Regions from separate parts of the Rhizobium sp. RHZ01 genome, predicted to be linked through region 3. Evidence: riboswitches for the same ligand, from Rfam matches in the RefSeq annotation. Region 3 holds a riboswitch; each other region holds the start of a gene.
What was found. Region 3 has a riboswitch for thiamine pyrophosphate ahead of thiM (hydroxyethylthiazole kinase). Riboswitches for the same ligand answer to the same signal wherever they lie in the genome.
Positions count from the first base shown of each region.

Region 1 (5,385 bases), on a different contig from region 3:
TCATGGCGCTCGGTGTAGCGGCGGCCATCGGTTGGATCTTCGTCGAGCGACGCGCCGCCGAGCCGATCGTTCCCCTGTCACTGTTTCGCAATTCGACATTCAGCCTGTTGCTCATCATGTCGATCATGAGCGGCGCGATCGGCATCGGCATGGTCAATTATTTCGCGTTGTTCCTGCAGACGACGACCGGCCTCTCGCCATCGGCGGCCGGAGCGTTCTTCATTCTTCTGACCGGCGGCATCGTCTGCGGGTCGCTGTCGGCCGGTCGCATCATCTCCATCACCGGGCGCTACAAGCCCTTCGCGATCGCAAGCCTGACCTGCAGTGCCATCGCGTTTGCGCTGCTCACTCAGGTTCATGTCGGAACACCGGTCATGGTGATCGGGGCGGTGATGGCTCTCCACGGCTTCGGCGTCGGCCTTGCACAGCAGGTCCCGGTCATCGGCGTCCAGAATGCCGCTCCGGCGCGCGACGTCGGCGCCGCAACGGGATCGGTGACGCTGTCGCGCATGGGCGGCGCATCGATCGCCATCTCCATTTATGGCGCGATCATCGGCTCGCAGCTCGGCAAGACCGGACTCTCAATTCCCGGCGTGACCGATATCGAGCAACTGACGCCAAGGATGCTGGCGGCGTTGCCGGAACAGGCGCGTCAAGCCGTCGCCGACGCCTATGCCAGCGCGTTCACGCCGCTTTTCATGGCATCCTGCGCGATCGCTCTCATCGGCCTTTGTGCCGCCTTGATGCTGAAACCGACGCAGTTGCCCCGCGTGGTAGAGGTGCGGCCGGCGGCAAGGGCCGAAGCCGCCGAGTAAATGCCGATGGCGGCCTAAGGCCGCCTCTTGCAAGACGCCAAGCGTGGCGATACATCTCAAGCGCTCTAACGGGGTGCCCGTGCCATAAGGCGCGCGGCTGAGAGGCTGAAAGCCAACCCGCGGAACCTGATCCGGCTAACACCGGCGGAGGGATTAGACGCGTGACATCTGGCACCGCCCTTTTCCCCTTCAAGCAAACCAGAGGAGAGGTGCCATGTTCAAATTCAAATTCCCGAGCCGTTCGTTGCTTGCCACGATCTTCATCGCGACTACCGGCCTGGCCGGCGCCGGTGCACAGGCGGCAGGCAAGACGCTTACCGTCTACACCTATGAAAGCTTCACATCCGAATGGGGTCCGGGGCCGAAGGTCAAGGAAGCGTTCGAGAAGACCTGCGGCTGCAACGTCAGTTTCGTCAGCGTGGCGGATGGTGTGGCACTGCTGTCGCGTCTTAAGCTCGAAGGCGCCGGCACGAAGGCAGATGTCGTGCTTGGCCTGGACACCAACCTGACCACGGAAGCGAAGGCGACCGGCCTGTTCGATGCGAGCGGCATCGATGTCGGCGGGCTCAAGGTGCCGGGCGGCTACAAGGACGATGTATTCGTGCCGTACGACTATGGCCACTTCGCTGTCATCTACGACACGCAGACGATCAAGAACCCTCCGCAAAGCATGAAGGATCTGGTCGAAGGCGACCCTTCGCAGAAGATCGTCATCGAGGACCCACGCACCTCGACGCCCGGGCTCGGTCTCCTGTTATGGGTAAAATCCGTCTACGGCGACAAGGCGCCGGAGGCCTGGGCAAAACTCAAGAAGCGGGTGTTGACGGTAACGCCCGGTTGGTCAGAGGCCTATGGGCTGTTCACCAAGGGGGAAGCACCGATGGTGCTTTCCTACACGACGTCGCCTGCCTATCACATGGTCGCGGAGAATACGGACCGCTACCAGGCGGCTGCATTTTCAGAGGGCCATTACATACAGATCGAAGTGGCCGGACTGCTGAAGAATGCGCCTGACAAGGAACTTGCGCGCGATTTCCTGAAATTCATGGTGACCCCGGGCTTCCAGGACACCATTCCGACCAACAACTGGATGATGCCGGTTTCCGCGACATCGCAACCACTGCCGGATGCGTTCGGCAAGCTCGTGAATCCGTCAAAGACCTTTCTGATGAGCTCGGACGAAGTTGCCGAGAATCGCAAAGCCTGGATCGACGAGTGGCTGGCTGCCATGAGCATGAACTGATGCTTTTGACCAAGGCCGAGATGCGACGGGCGATGCTCGGCGGGGCCGCGAGCCTCGCCGGCATTATCGCTTTCGTCGGCCTTGCGGTCCTTGCTTTGCTTCTCTCGAGCGGCGGTTCGTCGATTCTTGCGACCGTGTTTGAACCGTACATCCTGCGGATATTGTGTTTCACGCTGTTGCAGGCCGTGCTCTCCACCGCGCTCTCCATCGTTTTTGCCATTCCGGTCGCGCAAGCCCTGGCGCGTCAACGGCATTTCCCCGGCCGTATCTGGATTATCAGGCTGATGGCCGTGCCGATGGGGCTTCCTGTTCTGATTGGGGCGCTCGGATTGATTGGTATCTGGGGGCGGCAGGGCATCATGAACTCGGCGCTGCTTGAGTTCGGCCTGGCGGAACCGGTCAGCATATACGGGCTCTCGGGGATCCTGCTGGCGCATGTCTTCTTCAACATGCCACTGGCGGCCCGCCTGATGCTGGCCGCACTGGACCGTGTGCCATCGGAATATTGGCTGATGGCGAGTGGCTTGGGCATGCGCTCCGGCTCGACTTTTCGCTTCATCGAATGGCCGGTCCTGCGCTCGGTCGTCCCCGGTATCGCCGGCCTGATTTTCATGCTGTGCGCCACGAGCTTCACGCTTGTGCTGATGTTGGGTGGTGGCCCTGCGGCAACGACGGTCGAGGTTGCCATCTATCAGTCCCTGCGCTTCGATTTCGACCCTGGCCGGGCCGTTACGCTTTCCCTGCTTCAGATCGTACTTACATCAATGATCCTCGGGGCGCTGTCGCTTCTTCCCGCTCCGGAGGATGAGGGCATGACAGTTGGCAAGCCTGTCAGGCGTCCGGATGGGCGACTGCCGGGCGCGCGGCTTGTGGATGGTGGCGTCCTGCTGCTTGCCACGCTGTTTCTAGCGCTCCCTTTAATGTCCGTGGTCCTGGCCGGCCTGCGGTCCGATCTGATGAAGCTCTTGCGCGAGCCCATCTTCTGGCAATCGGCTGCGACCAGTCTGGTTATTTCGATTTCGGCGGCTGCTCTCGCTTTGCTGATTTCGATGACATTGGTGAGCGCGCGCCGCGCGGCGCTTCTCCAGGGTTCAGGAGCCTTCGGCAGGAGGTTTCTTTTTGCCGCCTTGGGCGGCGCGTCGTCGCTGGTGTTGCTCGTGCCGCCAATCGTCCTTGCGACTGGCTGGTTCCTTGCCTTGAGAAATCTCGGTAATGTGAGCGCCGTCGCTCCGGTGCTGATTGTCGCCATCAACGCGTTGATGTCGCTGCCCTTTGTGATGCGCGTCCTTGAACCGGCTTTCATCGTCCACAAGCATCGGACGCAGAAGCTTGCGGCGAGCCTCGGTGTCACAGGTTGGGCACGGCTGCGCCTCATCGACACGCCGGCACTGTTCAAGCCGATGCTTACGGCATTTTCGTTCGCGATGGCGCTGTCGCTCGGCGATCTGGGCGCGGTTGCGCTGTTCGGTTCGGACAGCTTCGTCACCCTGCCATGGCTCGTCTATAGCCGCATGGGCAGCTATCGGACGAACGATGCCGATGGGCTGGCGTTGATCCTTGGTGTCGTCTGCCTGTTGCTCACGATCGCCGGTACGATGGGCCCAGCGCGCCGAGAGGTTGCCGTCCATGGTTGATCCTGAGTTCGCGATCGAGATGCAGCAGGTCGGTCTTCAGCTCGGCAATCAGAATTTTCAGTTTGATTGCCGGCTTCCCACCGGTGCCGTGATTGCCGTGACGGGGACGTCCGGGGCCGGCAAGTCAACCTTCCTCAATCTGCTTGCCGGCTTCGACACGGCTCTCAAGGGGCGGATCCTGATCGCCGGAAAAGATGTGACCGAGGTTTACCCGGCGCAGCGGCCGGTCTCCCTGGTCTTCCAGGACAACAATCTGTTCGCGCACCTCGATATCTTTACCAACATCGGCCTTGGCATTAGCCCGTCGTTGAAACTCACGACCGCAGATTGCCGAACCATCTCGTCTTCGCTTGAAAAGGTGGGGCTCGCCGGTTTCGAGCGGCGGATGCCAGGGACGCTCTCCGGCGGGGAACGGCAGCGGGTAGCCTTTGCACGCGCGCTTGTTCGCAACCGGCCGGTGCTGCTGCTGGACGAGCCCTTCGCGGCCCTCGACCCCGGTCTGCGAAACGGAATGGCGGCGCTGCTGCTCGACATGCATCGTGAAACCGGCAATACCGTCGTCGTCGTCTCGCACGATCCGGACGAGGTCAAACGCATCGCAGACTTCGGTCTTTTCCTTGAAGACGGCAGGATTGTCGTGGCGGCTCCAATTGACGAATTTCTGGGCCGAGCGGACCATCCAGGATTGACGCAATTTCTCCGCAGTTGACGAATCTGGCAGTCGCAACGGCACTTTCGCCATAATTTGAGGCGACCGAGGAAACTCAAAGCACGTTAGGCTTGCTAAAATACAACGGCGCCACATTTACTTAGAGTCTCGCTATGCAACCGATGCGGAAATCAGTTACAGCAAAGACTTGTGTCCCCGATTGTGCAGTGCAAGAGCGGGGACGGACGCCTGTTGAATCACGATGAGACCGGCCGGGTCGCGGAAGCGGACCGGTTGACACGCAAGATGACTTGGAGAGCCAGACTGGACAGTATGCCGACGTGGAAATTCCCCGCGCCTTCCAGTGATGTGCTCTCGTCTGCGTGCCGTCTGGTGCGACGAGCCTCGGTCGTCTGTGCGACGAGCATGGCGCTGTACGGTTGTCAGTCCATTCTCGAGCAGTCCTATCAGCCAAGCGTTGCGCCGTCCTCCAATCCGCAGATCGTCGATGAAGTCCAGAAGAACGATCCGCGCGCGGCCATGGGTGCGCGCGAACATCCGCGCATCGTTGCGAGCTATGGAGGCGAGTACAAGGACGCAAAGACCGAGCGCCTGGTCGCCCGGATCACGGGCGCGCTGACAGCCGTCTCCGAGAACCCGAGCCAGTCCTATCGCATCACCATCCTGAACTCCCCGGCTATCAACGCATTCGCTCTGCCGGGCGGTTATCTCTATGTGACACGCGGTCTGCTGGCGCTCGCCAACGATGCATCCGAGGTCGCTGCCGTTCTCTCGCATGAGATGGGCCACGTTACGGCAAACCACGGCATCGAACGGCAGAAGCGCGAGGAGGCGGAAGTCATCGCCAGCCGCGTCGTTGCCGAGGTGCTGTCGAGCGATATTGCCGGCAAGCAGGCTCTGGCGCGCGGCAAGCTCCGATTGGCTGCTTTCTCGCGGCAGCAGGAATTGCAGGCCGACGTGATCGGCGTCCGTATGCTTGGTGAAGCAGGCTATGATCCCTATGCCGCTGCGCGGTTCCTGGAC
Region 1 is NZ_JACUZZ010000014.1:128,717-134,101, forward strand. Features, by position in the region: gene IB248_RS16375 (MDR family MFS transporter) at 1-815, shown strand, start outside; TPP riboswitch at 875-985, shown strand; gene thiB (thiamine ABC transporter substrate binding subunit) at 1,030-2,058, shown strand; gene thiP (thiamine/thiamine pyrophosphate ABC transporter permease ThiP) at 2,058-3,692, shown strand; gene IB248_RS16390 (ATP-binding cassette domain-containing protein) at 3,685-4,401, shown strand; gene IB248_RS16395 (M48 family metalloprotease) at 4,648-5,385, shown strand, end outside.
Region 1: it holds a riboswitch for thiamine pyrophosphate, as region 3 does, so the genes downstream of both, thiB (thiamine ABC transporter substrate binding subunit) here and thiM (hydroxyethylthiazole kinase) in region 3, are expected to answer to the same signal.

Region 2 (5,385 bases), on a different contig from region 3:
CCGCGGCCACTCAGCAAGACGGCTTCGTCCGCGCCTTCACGCTCACACCACGGTGCCAGCATGCCGCCCGCGAGCCATGATGCTGCCTGGCCGAAATCTGGATTCGGATCCATAACGGTGACGTCAGCACTTCGAAGAGTGAGTTCGTGCGCGACCGTGAGGCCGGCAACGCCGGCCCCTTTGACGAGGACATGCATCTCAGTCACGCGACTCTTGGATGGTATCGATCGGCATATAGAGATCGCCACCCTCGCGGTATTTCGCCGCCATGGCGTCGAGCCCTTCTTTCTGCGCTTCAGCGCGGATGTCGTGCGAAATCCGCATCGAGCAGAACTTCGGGCCACACATGGAGCAGAAGTGCGCCACCTTGTGCGCTTCCTTCGGCAGCGTCTCGTCGTGGAAGCTGCGGGCCGTCTCCGGATCGAGCGACAGGTTGAATTGATCCTCCCATCGGAATTCGAAGCGGGCGCGCGACAGCGCATCATCGCGCGATTGAGCTGCCGGGTGACCCTTGGCGAGATCGGCGGCGTGGGCGGCGATCTTGTAGGTGATGACGCCGGTCTTCACGTCGTTGCGGTCGGGGAGACCCAGATGCTCCTTCGGGGTGACGTAGCAGAGCATCGCCGTACCGAACCAGCCAATCATCGCAGCACCGATGCCCGAAGTGATGTGGTCATAGCCCGGGGCGATATCTGTCGTCAGTGGTCCCAGCGTGTAGAAAGGCGCCTCGCCGCAGACGGCGAGCTGCTTGTCCATGTTTTCCTTGATCTTGTGCATCGGGACATGGCCCGGGCCCTCGATCATGACTTGGCAGTCCTTGGCCCAGGCGATCTTCGTCAGTTCGCCGAGGGTCTCCAGCTCGGCGAATTGTGCGGCGTCGTTGGCGTCGGCAATCGAACCCGGACGCAGGCCGTCGCCGAGCGAGAAGGAGACGTCATAGGCGCGGCAGATGTCGCAGATCTCCTCGAAATGCTCGTAAAGGAAGCTTTCGCGATGGTGATGAAGACACCACTTGGCCATGATAGAGCCGCCGCGTGAAACGATGCCGGTGACGCGGTTGACCGTAAGTGGGATGTAGTGAAGCCGCACGCCGGCATGGATCGTGAAATAGTCGACGCCCTGCTCCGCCTGCTCGATGAGCGTATCGCGATAGACCTCCCAGGTCAGGTTCTCGGCGATACCCTCGACCTTCTCCAGCGCCTGATAGAGCGGCACGGTGCCGATCGGCAGCGGCGAGTTGCGGATGATCCATTCGCGGATGTTGTGGATGTTGCGGCCGGTGGAGAGATCCATCACGGTGTCGGCGCCCCAGCGCGCGGCCCAGACCATCTTCTCGACCTCTTCGGCCATCGAGGAGGTGACGGCGGAGTTGCCGATATTGGCGTTGATCTTCACCAGGAAGTTCCGGCCGATGATCATCGGCTCGGCTTCCGGGTGGTTGATGTTGGCGGGGATGATGGCGCGGCCGGCGGCGACTTCCTGTCGGACGAATTCCGGGGTGACGTGATCGGGAATATGGGCGCCGAAGCTCTCACCGTCGCGCACAATTGCCTCGGCCTTAGCCTTGCGGCCGAGATTTTCGCGGATGGCGATGAACTCCATCTCGGGCGTGATGATACCGGCGCGCGCATAGGCGAGCTGGGTCACGGCCTTGCCGTCCTTGGCGCGGAGCGGTTGGCGCTTGGCAGGAAATTCCGGCGTCAGCCGCTCGCCGCTGGCAAAGCCGTTATCCTCGGGGCGCACCTGGCGACCCCGATAGGCTTCGACGTCGCCGCGCGCGAGCACCCAGCTGCGGCGCAGTTCCGGAAGCCCCTGCTCGATGCTGATGTCAGCGCCTTCGACCGTATAGATGCCGGAGGAATCATAGACCGTGACCGGTGGCTCGCCCGATGTCGGGTGGACGCTGATTTCGCGCATCGGCACGCGGACATCGGGGTGAATGTCCCCAGGGATGTAGATTTTCCGAGAGGCCGGTAGGGGGCCTGTTGTAACGGTCGGGGTGATGGTCTTTGCGGCAATATTCATGGTTTGAGGCTCCAAGTTTTAAGTTTGGAGACCCAGTCCTCAGCCGGAATGATGAAAAGACGCCGGCACGGATTCCACGCGTGAATCCAATGCTTTCGAGCGCTTGCACCGTCCCTACGCCAGTATGAACTGGATCAGGTTCAACGGGTCACTGCGCACGATAGCAGTATCTCAGCCCCTTGCCGGGACCCCCCTGGTGAATGTCAAAAGGTTAGAGCCAGAGCAGCAAAGCTGTCAAGCCGACTGCCGCAACTACATGGAAAGGTCCAGAGCGCGGCCTTCGAAGAGGCGGCTCTGCGAACCCTCAAGATGCGCCTTCATCAAAGCCCGCGCGTCTTCCGCACGTCCTTCGACGATGGCGAGGTAGATCTTGTTGTGCTCCTCGTAGACCTGCTCGAGGCCCTGACGCGGACCAAGCAGCGATAGGCCGTGAAGGTGCATGCCGACGGCGATGTGGGCCTTCAGGGCATCGATCGAGGCTGTGTAATAGTGGTTGTTGGCGGCTTCGGTGACGGCCCGATGGAAGGTGAAGTCGGCGTCGGTGCGATGGAGCTGGTGGCTGGTCGCCTCGCGCAGATCGGCGAGCGCTGCGGCAATCCTCTGGATCGCCGCTTCGTCACGGCGCTTGGCAGCAAAGTAGGCGGCGGCAGGCTCGATCGTCAGTCGAAACTCGTAGCAGCGCTGGATATCGGCGATCGTCTTGACCGGCGAATAGGAAAGCTGCGTCGTCGGCGAACCGTGGGCGCTGACGAAGGTGCCGGCTCCCTGACGGGCATAGACGATGCCTTGATCGCGCAACCGTGCCAAGGCGTCGCGCACGATCGGACGCGACACGCCGAGCATCGATGCAAGCTCATGCTCACCGGGAAGCCGCGAATCCGGCGGATAGTTTCCCGAGCGGATACGCTCCTGCAACTGGTCGAAGACGCGATCGACCAGCTTGACGGCCTTGCCGCGCTCCGGCTTTGCCGCAGGCGCCGCTTGCGCATTCGCCGGTACACCGTTTGCTTCGTCCACCTTCACTCTCCCCGTCGGCATGTCCTATGCCGCCTGATTCTGCGCGATCAGTCTTACCAAACTATCCGAATTACCGAAGCCCCCGGACTTCACCGCGCAGCGCAGACGCAGGCCGTCTGCCGTTACGACGTCGAACCACGGAATACCCGCCTCGATTTCGCCCTGCGGCCTCAGAACCCGAATGCCGAGCTCGCGAAAAACTGCCAGTGCCGTATCGCCACCGCCGACCATCAGCATGTCCGGGCGCGTCATCTCTATGATGGATTTTACGCCTTTTGCGAAGCGGTCGGCAACTGCCACGGCTTCGCCGCTGATTTCGCCAGTACAGCGGACGAGTAACGGCAAGCCAATTTGTGCGTCGGAAGGCACTGCTCCCATGGATGCATCGATGGCAGCGGCGAGGCAGCCGGTACCCTCCAGCCTGGCCATTTGTGCTGTTGTGATCGGGTCGCGGGAGCCGAAGGCAAAGACGGTCCGGCTCGATGCGGCAAAAGCGTTGCTTGTCCTGTTCGACTGTCCGATCTTGCGGGCAAGTGCAGCTCCGATACCGCGGGCGCCGACAGCAAGGGCCCTCTTCCAATCGCGTGCCTCAACCACTTGGTCGAGATCGCTGTCCGTTTCGGCATCGCGGACCAGCACTTCGGTTCCACCACTTGCATCGAAAAGCTCGGCAATCGGCAGCGGCTTGTCGACACCACGACCGACGACGTGACCGTTGTGGGTCAAACGGTCCTGATCGGGAATGGCCGGTGCCACCACGATTGTCTCGTGACCGAAGACGGTAGCCAAAGCTACGCTTTCCGCTGCAACGTTCCCCTTGAGCCGGGAGTCGATCTTTTTCAGAACGATTTGAGGCGAGGCGGCAAGAAGGGCCTTCGCCGCAGCGCTGACCCTTCCTGCCGCTTCCTCCTCCGGGAGAGCTCTCGAAGCCGTGTTGACCACCACGACCTCGCAACCGGTCGCAAGCGTTTCCGATATGGCACTGACGTCGATCGCGACAGCGACGGAAAGTCCGGCGTCGACAAAGGGGGTTCCCGTGTCGAGCGCGCCGGTCAAATCGTCAGCGATGATCGCGACCTTCAGCGTCATGCAGTCTGTCCTGAGTTGACAGCGTGGCAGGCGACGAGATGGCCAGGCTTGGCTTCCTTCCATTCCGGCACGACCTTGCTGCACACGTCCATGGCGATCGGGCAGCGCGAGTGGAAGCGGCAGCCGCTCGGTGGGTTGAGCGGGCTCGGCACGTCGCCCTGCAGGATCTGGCGCTTGCGCGTGCGCTCCAGCTCCGGATCGGTTTCCGGAACGGCTGACAGCAGTGCCTTGGTGTAGGGGTGCAGCGGGTTCTCGAACAGCTCCTCGCGCGTCGCAAGTTCCGCGAGGCGACCGAGATACATGACGCCGACGCGGGTGCTGATATGGCGCACGACGGCCAGATCGTGGGCGATGAAGAGGTAAGTCAGGCCATACTTCTCCTGCAGGTCGAGCAGGAGATTGATGATCTGCGCCTGGATCGAGACGTCGAGCGCCGAGATCGCTTCGTCGCAGACGATGAATTTCGGCTGGCAAGCAAGCGCGCGGGCAATGACGACGCGCTGCCGCTGGCCGCCGGAGAGTTCATGCGGATAGCGCTGCGCAAAGCGGGTTGGCAGGCCGACGTCGGTCAGCAGGTTGGCGATCTTGTCCTTGAGCTCCGCCTTGGTGCAGAGCTTGTGGAAGAGGATCGGTTCGCCGACTGCCTCACCGATCGTCATGCGCGGGTTGAGCGTCGAATAGGGATCCTGAAAGACGATCTGCAGGTCGCGGCGGAACGGCCGCATCTGCTTTTCATCAAGGGTCGCCAGGTCCTGGCCCTTGTAGACGACCTTGCCTGATGTCGCCTTGTAGAGGTTGAGGATGGTGAAGCCGGTGGTGGACTTGCCGCAGCCGGATTCGCCGACGAGCGAGAGGGTTTCGCCTTCCATGATGTCGAGATTGACGTTGTCCAGCGCATAGACGGTCGCCGAACGCTCGCCGAAGGCGCCGAGCTTGACGTGGAAATGCTTGACGAGGTTTTCGACCTTGAGCAGCGGTTGTGCACCCATCACGCAGCCTCCTGCATTTTCTGGACGACGAAGCAGGCCGTACGGTGGTTTCCGGCGCCTGACAGCGGTTCGAGTTTCGGTACGCGCTCGTGGCAAATGGCTTCCGCCAGCGGACAGCGTGGGGCAAAGGGGCAGCCTTTGGGGCGGCGACCCGGCTCCGGCGGCGTACCGCCGATGGACGAGAGCCGGCTTGCGGGCGCATCCGAGAGCTTCGGAATCGAGGCGAGCAGACCGCGCGTATAGGGATGGCTTGGGCGGGCATAAA
Region 2 is NZ_JACUZZ010000043.1:14,923-20,307, reverse strand. Features, by position in the region: gene thiO (glycine oxidase ThiO) at 1-197, opposite strand, end outside; gene thiC (phosphomethylpyrimidine synthase ThiC) at 199-2,025, opposite strand; TPP riboswitch at 2,119-2,230, opposite strand; gene IB248_RS28975 (FadR/GntR family transcriptional regulator) at 2,278-3,063, opposite strand; gene IB248_RS28970 (four-carbon acid sugar kinase family protein) at 3,067-4,131, opposite strand; gene IB248_RS28965 (oligopeptide/dipeptide ABC transporter ATP-binding protein) at 4,128-5,120, opposite strand; gene IB248_RS28960 (ABC transporter ATP-binding protein) at 5,120-5,385, opposite strand, start outside.
Region 2: it holds a riboswitch for thiamine pyrophosphate, as region 3 does, so the genes downstream of both, thiC (phosphomethylpyrimidine synthase ThiC) here and thiM (hydroxyethylthiazole kinase) in region 3, are expected to answer to the same signal.

Region 3 (5,385 bases):
TGGGCCAGGCGGAAGACGGAATCCTCATACTTGTTGTTGAAGCCGTGGACAAAGACCAGCGCATGCCCGCCCTGGATGTTCTGGTGGAACCAGGCGCGCCCCTCTGGAACGGTGTCGATCTCCTTGACGCTGGTCACCGCAAAATCGGTTGCGGGATTGGGCGGTAGACGCTCCGGCCATTGGACTGTGCCTGAGGCTCGTTTCGGCGGAATGGAGACGTCAATCGCCGTCAGATAGGGCTTTGGGCTGCGTTCGCCGGTGAAGAGCGTCGCCGGGTCGCCGGAAGGTTCGCGCGTGGTTGCGACCAGCATGCTGACCTTTGAGGTATTCTGCGTTGCCGCCGATAGCGCAACAGGGGCCATGACTCCGCTTGGATGACCGCAACTGGCAAGAACTGCCGCGACGAGCAAAGGTGCAAGTGTCCGAACAGTACGGGCAGCAATCACGTTCCGGTTCCCTCATTGAAACGCAAGCACCTTGCGGTGGCCGGGCTCTGGTGAAGTACTCTCACAGAAACGACGCGGATGTCACGTGCAATTCGCGCTCCATGCCCTCCGCGCCGGACGAACGATCTACGACAAGCTCAATTCGGGGTCTGGTCTATCCATCTCGAGCTACGCCTTCGGTTTCCGGAGCTTCACTGCCACACAATGCTTGTTTTCGGCATCCCAAACGCTGTCGGTCCTGCAGACCGGCTGCTTGGGCGAGCAGGACTTTCCCGCCAAGGTTGATTTCAAGCTGCGAGTGCACAGGCACCTCCCCTTTTCCCAACCCCAATTCTCGGGACAACTGACGCAGCGCTTTGTCTTCGGATCAACGAACCGGCCGGTCCCACAGGAACAGGTCGAGCGCTTGGCATCCCACGCCGCCCCCGCGGCGCACGCGACGCAAGTTTTCCTTCTCGAATCCCAGTTTTTCCCCTCCGGACAAGTTCCACTCGCATTGACCGCATTGCCGGGAGCCTGCGCCGAAGGGAGCTTTTGTGGCTCGATCGCCTGCTGGCCTGGACAAGTGAGCTTCTGATCGCACTGCAGCAAGCAGCCGACCACCCCGCGAGACCGGTTGACCGGCGTGTCTGGATATTCAAAGGGACAGGGCATCTGCTGCGCGCCTGCTGTCCATCCGAACAGCAAGATCAAACCGAAGAGAAGAAGACGACATCCCAACATTTCAGAACACTAGGCCCCGACATATCATCTGTCCAGCTTGTCACAGGCGCGACCCTGGACCTTGCGCACCGACGGGAGTTCACTTGGCCAGCAGCTTGGAGCGGATCTGATGGCCCGGCGTATCGATCAGACCTCATTTCCGTGCAGGAGCCGGAACCCAACGACGTCGAGGTCGACGTCTCAAAGGCCCGAATCTGAAGAAGGTGCTTTCGGTCTGACCGCAGGCGTCGGCGGGTCGGGAAGCTTCACCGGAACGTCCGGCTTTTGGGCCCGATTGTCGGTTGTTGCGGGTGCGGCCGGGCCACTTTCATCAAAGTTCACTGATATCCCGAAGAGCTTCCACTGACGATCGACAGGCGCATAGAGTAGCTCGAAATGCACCTGGATTGGCACCGACGGAAAGAACCCCGCCATATGCAACTTGCCGTCTGGCTCGATCTGCGGAAGCACAGTTAGTTGCGGCTCGATGACCGCAAGGCCACTCAGGTCGTATCCCTGTTTTCGTTGCGAGGCAAAGATCTCTGCAAGTTGCGCGGAATTATTGGCCTGAAAGCCCGGCGAGCCGAGTTCCCGCAGAACGGTGTAGTTGCCAGTCTTGTTCGCCTGGTCGAGGGCAAGAAGCGTGTTTCGCACAAGGATAAGAACGCCATTTCGATCGATATCTGCCGGACGCGGTGCTCTTGAAACATCTTCCTTCGGGGATTTCTTGATTTCGGCGCGAACGGGGCTTTCAAGGCCGGCCTCTACGCAAAGGACTGCCAGCGCCGCGACGATAAATTTGAACGGCAAATGCATCGTTTGGGATCTCGGCTCGCGCGAACCGAACGGCTGTAGCGCTCGGACGATCACCACGTGAATGTCAACCCCGCGGTCCCACCGAAAGTACCTTCGCTCGCCCCTACGCCGACGCCGCCATGGATCAGCAGATTCTCTGTAATCCGCGCGTAAGCGCTGCCAGCGAAAGCGTTCTCGCCTTCGAACGTGCCCCAATTGATGGACACCGCAAAGTTCTTGTCATTCGGAAGGGTTCCCCCACCCATCGCCAGCGCCATCGCCGTGCCCTCGTAGGCCTTGTCGATGCGTCCATTCATCGGCGACATGCTGGATTCGAGGCTGCTGACGCGATTGTCCAGGGAATCGATGGCGTTTGTATTTGCGGTTACACGCGTATCGAGGCCGGCGATCTCAGTCGTATGGAGGTTGAGAACGTTGGTATTGTTCGTGATGCGCGTCTCGTGATCGGCAAGTTCGTTCGTGTTCTGGGCGACATTCTGATTTGTGGCGTACAGCTGGGAGCCATTGATCGCATCCGTCGAGGTCGCTGAAATCGTGCCGGGCGCGACGTTGACGATCTTTCGCTCGGCGGCCGGCGCCCCGACGGAGACGACATTGGCGATACCACCATCCGTCGAACCAGCTCCGAGCGCCACTGAATTCTGCCCTGATGACACTGAGCCGGTCCCCAGGGCAAGACTATTTTGGCCCTGGGCACTGCTGTTAAATCCAATCGCTGTTGCCTGATTGCCGGAGGACGAACTCCTATTACCAACCGCAGTGCTATTGCCGCCACTTGCAATGCTGTCACCTCCGAGCGCGACTGCGCCGCCAGCACTGGCAACGCTTCTAACGCCAGCAGCCAAGGTATCAACACTGGTGCCCTGACTGCCGACCCCAATGGCAGTCGCACCGGCACCCGTCGTCAGGCTTCGAACACCAACGGCCGTGCTGTCCACACTCTGCGCATTGCTGTCAACCCCCAGGGCAGTCGCGCCAGCGTCGGCAGCTCTGCTATTTTCCCCGATGGCTGTGCTGTTGAATCCGGAGGCGTTGCTGGCCAAACCAACCGCGACCGCGCCCCTGTTTGTCGCCTGAGAATTTTGCCCAACTGCCACCGATGATGCACCGGAGGCATTGGTCGTTGTGCCGAGGGCAGTGGCGGCTCCGCCTGTCGCGCTGCTTCGGAAACCGAAAGCGGAGTTTGCTCCCGCGGCGCCCCCCGCTGTCGCATTGGTTCCGCAGGCGACGTCATTGACACCACCGGCAGCCGCACCGTCTCCCGAGCCTGTCGTGTTTTCGCAGACGAACTGGGCCCGAGCAGGAGTGGGCGAGAATGTTGTTATGGTAGCAGATAGGAGAACACACACGGCAGGAAGCGATACAGAGACTGCAGCATGAGGTGTTCGCATCAAGACCTCCCTTCGGTCGCCAACCGAGTTGGACGATTGCATCGGCATTGTCTTGCCGGCCTATTGGCCGCGTGTAATCAAGCAGTCGAGTAGGTCAGAACCGAAAATCGTCGGACGCCCATGGAACTCGCCTTTACCCAGCGAGCGGGAGTATGCCATTTGACACAATCCCTGGAAAGTAAACAAAAATAAGTAAATGCAACACGATCGCTGTGTCGGCTGCCATCCAACAATGCTTGCAACTGCCGGCTATTAACCGCCGAACATTTGGAAAGTGCCATGGTTCGGACAAAGAAAAGCGGCGCCGGAATCCGTAACGGGTTGCTCACCGCAATCCAGAAGTGAGCAGTTTGCAGGGGGAAATCCAAGTCCTTCCGTCAGCTGTATTATGGCGCGCTATCGGATGAGTGATGCAACCGCCAGAAGGCCGGAAGGGTGCCGCGCTCCTGCTGCGGGGCCTTCTCCGGGTTCACCTGGCGATGTCCATTTTATGGATGACAGGCGCGTGCTTCTCTGCGAGAAGAAGGCAATGAGAGACAGGGGCGCCCCTCGAAGGATGGGCTGAGAAGTACCCTTTGAACCTGAACCGGATAATGCCGGCGGAGGGAGTCGCTCGGGACGTTTCGCCTCCTGCGTCAGTCCCCGCGCCTTTCTCCCCGATCGAAAGGCGCACCATGCAAGATCAGACCTTACCGGGAATACTGCTCAGCGAGTTGCGCGCGCAACCGCCGCTCGTGCACTGCATCACCAACTTCGTTGCCATGAATATCGCAGCCAATGTGCTTCTGGCCGCTGGCGCGTCTCCCGCCATGGTGCATGCGGAAGAAGAGGCTGGCGAGTTTGCGGCGATCGCAGGCGCACTGACAATCAACATCGGCACACTGTCGTCATCCTGGTTGCGCGGCATGGAGGCGGCAGCCCTCGCCGCCAGCCAGTCCGGCAAGCCATGGGTTCTCGATCCGGTTGCCCATTATGCCACCTTATTCCGCCGGGCGGCCGTTGATCGGCTGCTGGAACTCGGTCCAACCATCATTCGTGGCAACGCCTCCGAGATCATCGCCCTTGCCGGTGGCGAAAGTCGGGGCCAGGGGGTGGACAGTCGTGACGGGGTCGAACAGGCAGAGGAATCCGCCAGGCTGCTTGCGAGGACACACGGTGCGACGGTCGCGGTAACCGGCGTCGTCGATTTCGTCACCGACGGTGAACGAGCTGCCTGGATTGAAGGCGGGTCGGCCTTGATGCCCAAGGTGACCGCGCTCGGCTGCGCACTGACCTGCCTCGTCGGAGCATTCACGGCGATCCGGCCTGCCGCGCCGTTCGAGGCAACGGTTGCAGCGCTTACGACCTTTGCTGTTGCCGGCGAGATGGCAGCCAGCAGCGCGGACGGCCCGGGTTCGTTTTCTCCGGCGTTTCTCGATGCGCTTGCAGCGCTTGACGCCCCGCTCCTCGATCGCCATGCAAGGGTGCGTTTCGCATGAGGACCATCGACCTTTCACTTTATCTTGTCCTCGATTCCGGTCTTTGTGCCGGCTTCGGCATGGTGGAGACCGCGCGGGCGGCTGTTGCTGGCGGAGCGAGCGTTGTCCAGCTGCGCGACAAGCATGCCGATACACCCCTGATGATCGAAACAGGTCGGGCGCTCAAGGCGGCTTTGTCTGGCACCGGTGCCTTGCTCATCGTCAACGATGACGTGGAGGCTGCCGTCGCAATTGGTGCTGACGGTCTGCACATCGGGCAAGAGGACATGGATGCGCCAACTGCCCGCGCGCGGATTGGAGACGATATGATCCTTGGCCTCTCCGTTGAGACCGAGGCGCTGGCCGCGGGGGTCGATCCGGCAATCGTCGACTACGCGGGTATCGGCCCGGTCTTTGCGACATCGACGAAGGCGGATCACAAGGAGCCGACCGGTTTTGCTGGCCTTGCCCGCCTTGTGCGCGCCTGCCCCGTTCCCGCGGTCGCAATCGGCGGGCTGAAGGCGGCTCATGTCGGGGATGTCTTTGCTGCTGGGGCTGACGGTCTTGCCGTGG
Region 3 is NZ_JACUZZ010000015.1:56,996-62,380, forward strand. Features, by position in the region: gene IB248_RS16765 (alpha/beta hydrolase) at 1-362, opposite strand, end outside; gene IB248_RS16770 (hypothetical protein) at 1,350-1,964, opposite strand; gene IB248_RS16775 (YadA-like family protein) at 2,015-2,902, opposite strand; TPP riboswitch at 3,884-3,980, shown strand; gene thiM (hydroxyethylthiazole kinase) at 4,030-4,833, shown strand; gene thiE (thiamine phosphate synthase) at 4,830-5,385, shown strand, end outside.